Regions from separate parts of the Paraburkholderia sp. Ac-20336 genome, predicted to be linked through region 1. Evidence: riboswitches for the same ligand, from Rfam matches in the RefSeq annotation. Region 1 holds a riboswitch; the other holds the start of a gene.
What was found. Region 1 has a riboswitch for manganese ahead of GXB81_RS26175 (TMEM165/GDT1 family protein). Riboswitches for the same ligand answer to the same signal wherever they lie in the genome.
Positions count from the first base shown of each region.

Region 1 (3,261 bases):
CGCGCGGAAAAACCAGTGGATCACAGCGGTCACGGCGCGCTGCCGCGACGCGCGATGCGGCCACAGCCACGCGAGCGGAAACACAAGCACCGAAAACAGCATGCCGCAGAGGCCGAACACGACGAAGGCCATGCCGGTCGCGCAAAGACGCCACAGATAATCAAGCCGCGCGGTCATGCCATCTCCAGTGCCAGAGGGCGCCGGCCCGCTCCCAGCACGCGGGCTGCCCGGTTTCGAGACAGTGCAGCAGCGCCTGGCTCTGGGTGGGGAAGCGGGTTGCGGCGGTGTCGGCGGCGAGGGTGTTCGGGTTGGCAGGCGGGTTGTTAGCGGCGGCAGCGGCTTCGGCGGCAGCGTTGCCCGGGTTGGCGCCCAGGTTACTGGCCAGATTAGCGTTGGCCGCAGTTACGTTGGCCGCGGCGCCGTCAACCGGCGCGGGCTGCGAGCCGGCCGCGCGGGACAGCGAGCATACGATGTGCCCGGCCGCCGCCGTGTCGTCGAGCAGCAGCGCGAGCGCGCCGCCCTGTACTTCGTCTTCGATCGTGCCGTAAGCGCGATCGGCCGGTTCGTCGGCGTAGACGAGCAGCACCGGTGAGTCGGGTTGCGTCGCGTATTGGGCATACGCTTCGAGCAGCGCATAGCCGAGCGTTTGCGCGCCGGCCGACACCGCGCTCGCGGCCGAGCGGTCGCCGCGCGCAATGCCGAAGACGCCGGTCATCGCATTGAGCACCGACAGGCTGAACGCGGTCGGCGAAACCGGTTCGCCGGCGCTGATGCTGCGCAGGATGTCGGTGGTGCGCCGCAATTCCCCGTGCCGCGACGCGAAAACCACGCGCACCGGCTCGCGCGCGACACAATCGTGCGCAACCTTGAGCGCGGCTTTGGACAGCGTGCTGAGACGCCGCCGCACGATCGGCTCGATAAAGCCGATATCGGGTGCGGCAGATGCGGTAGCCGGCCAGCTAGACCAGCGACCGACCGGAATGGTCCAGTGCAGATCGGGCATACGGTGTTCGCGCGTAGAAACGGGAAAAGGCTCAAGCGCCTGACGGAATATACAGCCGTCACAGCGTGTGGCGCCGCGCGGATCGGGATGTTTTCAGCCGGGATCGACCAATCTTCTTAGGGGGAATTCAGCGAATTATCGGCAATTGGCCCCGATTATTTAGGCGCCTTTGTCAATGGGTCTGCGAGATTTGGCTCAGGCTCCTTTTGTCGCCGGAATCATACTGAATATTCTGGATTAAATCAGCCAGGAAAGACGTATCCATCTGTATCCGAGCCTTAAAACAACAAACTGTCAGACGAATTGACAAAAATGACCGGAACGCTGCGGCGGGCCCGTCGGGAAGGCTTGCGCGCGGGGCCGGCGGCAATTTTCGGGGTGGCGGGAGAGACGGGAGCGGCGCCCTGCTTTCCGAAAATCGTTTGCGGCCTTTCCTGGCAATTGTTGCAAACCGCCGCAGCCGGCGCCGTATGCGCGGCGCGGCATCCGCGCAACATCCGTGCAATATCAAACCGGTATCAGTCCGGTATCGGCCCGATATCCGCGGTAAACGCACCGCCGGCTCTGTTATACTCCGGCCCTCATTGGGGAGTAGCCGCCTCGCAGCACGTCCGCACCGCGTTTCGCCGGTGCGTCGCACGTGCGGTTCGCGAGGGCGCCTGTCAACAGACTTGGCCGTCACGGCCATGGCAGCCGCAGCCTCTGGCCTGGCGAGACCGATGATCCACACGCGCCGCAACAGGGCCCGGCGTGTCGTGGGTCGTCGCTCGTTCATGATTCGGCCCGAGGAATCCCTTCAAAGTGAATCAAGCCTTCCTTATTTCGACCGGTGCGGTCGCGCTCGCCGAAATCGGCGACAAGACGCAACTGCTCTCGCTCGTGCTCGCCGCCCGCTACCGCAAACCCGTGCCGATCATTCTCGGCGTGCTCGTCGCGACGCTGATCAATCACGCGGGCGCCGGCGCGCTCGGCGCGTGGCTCGGCTCGATGCTCACGCCGGCCATCATGCGCTGGGCGCTCGCCGCCTCGTTCATCGGCATGGGCTTGTGGATTCTCGTGCCCGACAAGCTCGACGACGAGGAAGCCAACACCAACCGCACGCACTTCGGCGTGTTCGGCGCGACGGTGGTCACGTTCTTCATCGCGGAAATGGGCGACAAGACGCAGATCGCGACGGTCGCCCTCGCCGCGCGCTTTCACGATTTCTTCAGTGTGGTGGCGGGCACGACGCTCGGCATGATGATCGCCAACGTGCCGGCGATTCTGCTCGGCGACCGCTTCGCGCATCGTCTGCCGACGAAGCTCGTGCACGGCATCGCGGCGGTGATGTTCGTCGTGCTCGGGGCGATGGCGCTGCTCGGGGTGGGGGTTTAGGCGGCAAAGCGAACGGCCCGGCGGATCACGCCTGCCGGGCCGTTTTTGCGTGGTTTTGCATGGTGCGCCGGGTGCCGACGCACCGCGCGAGCGCGGCTTACTGCCCTGGCTTGGTGGCCGATGAGCCCGAGGTGCCCGACGCCGCCGCCGGCGCCGCAGCCGGCATCGACACCTCTGTCACCGCCATGCCGCCGTTGCCGACCGGAATCTTCACCGTATGCACGGCGCCGTTGCCGAGCGGAAAATCGGCGAGCGCGCTGCGCGCGAGATACGGCATCGCCCTGACCAGCGACGACTCGCCGCCGAAATTACGCGCGCTCACGTTGTAGACCTCCTTGCCGCTCGCGCGCTCGGTCATCCGGATGCCGAGCAGATGCGTGAAAACCGGGTAGCTCTGATTCACGTAAGCGGTCGGGAACGGTCCCCACGGCCCCCACGGATCGAACGGCCGGCCCCAGTACGGACCGGGCCACGGGTTGTAATAGACCGGTTCCGCGACGGTCACGATGTCCGAGCGAATGCCGTAGGCGAGTTCGACCAGATAGCGCGCCTCGTTGCGAGGAACCTCGCGGAACGACTGCGCGGCCAGTTCGTTCGCGACGATCCGCTCGTACGCGGTCAGCTCCAGATTGTTCTGCTGATCCTCGTGTCGCGTGAACGCATAGGTGCGGGTCGCGTCGCTGCCGCTCCACGCGGAGAACGCCGTGACCTGGGTCGTCACATAGGTCGTGCAGCCGGCGAGCAGCAACGTCAGTGCCGCGAACAGCAGCATGATGCGGCGCGTCCATCGATCGGTGTTCATGGTCTACCTCGTGATGCGTCTGAAGTGCTGCAATTAAAACCGTGGATCGAGCGCGATTATTCCGTGCCGGTGGCGCGATTCT
Region 1 covers NZ_JAAGPS010000138.1:3,858-7,118, reverse strand. Annotated here, with positions in the region: gene GXB81_RS26185 (1-acyl-sn-glycerol-3-phosphate acyltransferase) at 1-177, opposite strand, end outside; gene GXB81_RS26180 (beta-ketoacyl synthase chain length factor) at 161-1,003, opposite strand; yybP-ykoY riboswitch at 1,578-1,792, shown strand; gene GXB81_RS26175 (TMEM165/GDT1 family protein) at 1,805-2,377, shown strand; gene GXB81_RS26170 (DUF4136 domain-containing protein) at 2,475-3,179, opposite strand.

Region 2 (3,261 bases), on a different contig from region 1:
TGCCTTGCGCGGCGGCACCCACCACCTTCAGGAGTATCCAGCCGATGGCCGCGCCCGATATCGGATCGAAGGAGAGTTCGTCTTTGGCGGACTCGCTGTCTGGCTCGGGCAGCCGGTAGCTTACCCGGCAGTTTTCGGAAAGCTCTCGTGCAACTTCGGCAACGTCCTGTCCCATGTCGACGGGAAGCTGTATGCCAAACTTCACGGTTTGCTGAGTCATGTTATGCGCTCCTGTTTCTTGATTTGAATTCGGACATGATGCGAAAAGCGGTTGAGCTGCTGCCCAGGCTATGCAGGCGCGCGACAGTCATCAGCACGGCGTCCAGCGGCTGAGCGGACAATTGCGACGCGGGCGGGAGTGGTTTGCCTAATCTCTCGCAGCAGAATAACAATCCCGGTACGTCCTGGACTTTTCCATAGATACGCGCGGCCTGGCCATACACGGTTTCGTGTTGCTGCTTTGGAACGATCTCGTCAATGTAGGGAAGATATCGGTCGACGTGAAACGCCGCGCCGACGTAGTCCTCGATCAGTCCGTAGTAGCTCGCTATACCCACGTGCGCGCCGAGCCGTTCCTTTCGTTGTTCATAAGCGGCGAGATTCAGAATGACCTCGAAAAAACCTCGCGCGGCATCGATGGCGGCATCTGTGGTGTCGTCGGTGGCTTCTGCGCCGAGTTTTAGCCACATGTTGCCGGCAGTGAGCAGATTGGCCAAATAGTATTTCGCGTCGTCTCGAACCCACTTTGCAGCAAGAACACCGAGCCACGCGACGCGTGCCGCAAGCATTGCCTGACCATTGACCTCCAGGTGCTCTGCATAGACGCCCAATTGCTGCGCGAGCCATGGCGTCGTCGCTTTTTCAAGCCACCTGAATTTCTTCTCGCTGATCGTCTCGGCAGACTCCGCGTACTGAATCAGCGATTGGAACCGCTCGATATCCTCAGACGTACGAGCGAGTTTCGCTGTCCCCGGTTCTTCAGGAACATAAAACTTCAGGAATGCCGGCGTCGGGGTCGTCTCGGTCACGGTGAACGTCCAGATAGGTACGGGTAAAACATAGCTGAGCGGAATGCGGCAGGCAAGCCGGATTCGACGTCTTCAGCATGGATGGTTGGCGGGCGCTCTATCAGCTCTGAGCGCAACCGCGTGTTATCGGACGATGCCGGGTGCGAGGGTTCGAGCGGAGCATACGTGGTTCGCGTTTCAACAAGCTTGTTGAAAGCCGCCCGCCCCATTAGAATCCTTCGGTCACTGGGGAGTAGCCTTCCTTCATCCTTTGAAGGAGAGCGCGTCAACATACTTGGCCTGCGGGTCATGGCGCGTTCGACCGGGTCGGTTTGGCGAGACCATTGACGCACTGCCTCGTTCCGGTCGGACGGGCGGCGGTGCGTCATGGGTTCGTCATCTACGTCCGACCGCGGAGTTTGCCCTGTGAATCACCGTCGCCCATCGTCAGTCTCCCCGCGTGTTTTTGCCTTCGCTTATTGCCCGGTTGATCCGGTGAGCGGCCGCGCTTTTCGCGCACAGCCGGGGAGCCACGCATGACCGGTCTGTTCCTCGAGCTCGCCTGCATGCTGGTCGTCATTCTGGTGGCGGCCGAACTCTTCACCAATGCGCTGGAACATCTCGGCGAACGTCTGAAAATCTCCGAAGGCGTGACGGGTTCGCTATTCGCGGCGGTCGGCACCGCGCTGCCTGAAACGCTCGTGCCGCTGCTCGCGATTGCGGGAAGCCAGGCCGGCAGCTCGGTCAATCAGGAGATCGGCGTCGGCGCGATTCTCGGCGCACCGCTGATGCTCTCCACGCTGTCGACGTTTCTGATGACGCTCGCGATCCTGCGCATGCGCGGCGTCAAGGGCTGGATCACGCCCGAGCGCACCGGCTTCACGCGCGACCTCAACTATTTCCTCTGCGCGTTCCTGCTCGCGGCCGTGGCGATGTACGTGCCGCACGAGCAGATCATCGTGCGCGCGCTCTTCAGCGTCGCGCTGGTCGGCGTGTACGTCACCTATGTGGTGATGACGTTCCGCGCATCGGGCGGGCTCGTCGAGGCGGGACACGGCACCGAAGCGCCCGGCAGGATGATGCTCGCGCGCATCGGCGTGCCGACCAATCTCGCGACGATCGCGCTGCAACTCGCGCTCGCGGTCGCGTTGCTGGTGTGGGGCGCAGAGGGCTTCATCCACGGTGTGCGGGGCGTGTCGGCGGCGCTCGGCGTATCGCCCCTGCTGCTGTCGCTGCTGATCATTCCGATCGCCACCGAATTGCCCGAGAAGGTCAACAGCATCCTCTGGGTGCGGCGTGGCAAGGACACGCTCGCGTTCGGCAACATCACCGGGGCGATGGTGTTCCAGGGGACGCTGCTGCCCGCGATCGGCATTCTGCTGACGCCGTGGACGCCGCGTATCGAAGTGGTGACGGGCGTCGTGATTACGCTGGCCGCGGCCGCGTGGCTGCGTATCAACATACGCGAGCGGGGCTTGCGGGTGGGCGCGCTGCTCGTGTGCGGGGTGCTGTATGCCGTGTATCTGACGGTAACGTTGACGCGCTAGGCGCGGCAAAGCGGGATTACCGCTGTGTTATCGGCAGGATTCCGACGGACTTGAGGCCTGTGCCGGCGAATCGCCTGCCGCCCCGGTTTACCGGCGCTTCAGCCGGGGCGGAGCGACGAATATGCGGGTTATTCCATAAAGTTTTTCCTGAGTGGGCCGATACCCCAAACAAGGCGGGCGGCAAACGAACAGCAGTTGCCTCGTTCGCTGATGCCTTGGTCTATACGGCATGTAACGGGCTGACGGCCCCAACAGGAGAATTTTCATGCTCGGAATTAACAGCAACATCAACTCGCTGGTCGCGCAGCAGAACCTGACCAACTCGGGTAGCGCACTCTCGCAAGCAATTACGCGTCTGTCGTCGGGCAAGCGCATCAACAGCGCAGCGGACGACGCAGCCGGCCTCGCCATCTCGAACATCATGCAGACCCAGATCAACGGTCTGACGCAAGGTGTGTCGAACTCGAACGACGGCGTTTCGATGGTGCAAACCGCATCGAGCGGCCTGTCGTCGCTGACGAACAGCCTGCAGCGCATCCGCGACCTCGCAACGGAAGCCGCCAATGGCGGCATGACCGATACGGACCGCGCAGCGCTGCAACAGGAAGTCTCGCAGCAGGTTCAGGAAATCAACCGTATCGCGTCGCAAACGACCTACAACGGCATGAATGTGCTGAATGGTTCGCTCGGCAACGTGTCGTTCCAGG
Region 2 covers NZ_JAAGPS010000100.1:5,744-9,004, forward strand. Annotated here, with positions in the region: gene GXB81_RS23045 (hypothetical protein) at 1-220, opposite strand, end outside; gene GXB81_RS23050 (hypothetical protein) at 222-1,028, opposite strand; yybP-ykoY riboswitch at 1,244-1,419, shown strand; gene GXB81_RS23055 (sodium:calcium antiporter) at 1,544-2,554, shown strand; gene GXB81_RS23060 (flagellin) at 2,820-3,261, shown strand, end outside.
Region 2: linked by a shared signal. The riboswitch ahead of GXB81_RS23055 (sodium:calcium antiporter) and the one ahead of GXB81_RS26175 (TMEM165/GDT1 family protein) in region 1 are both predicted to bind manganese.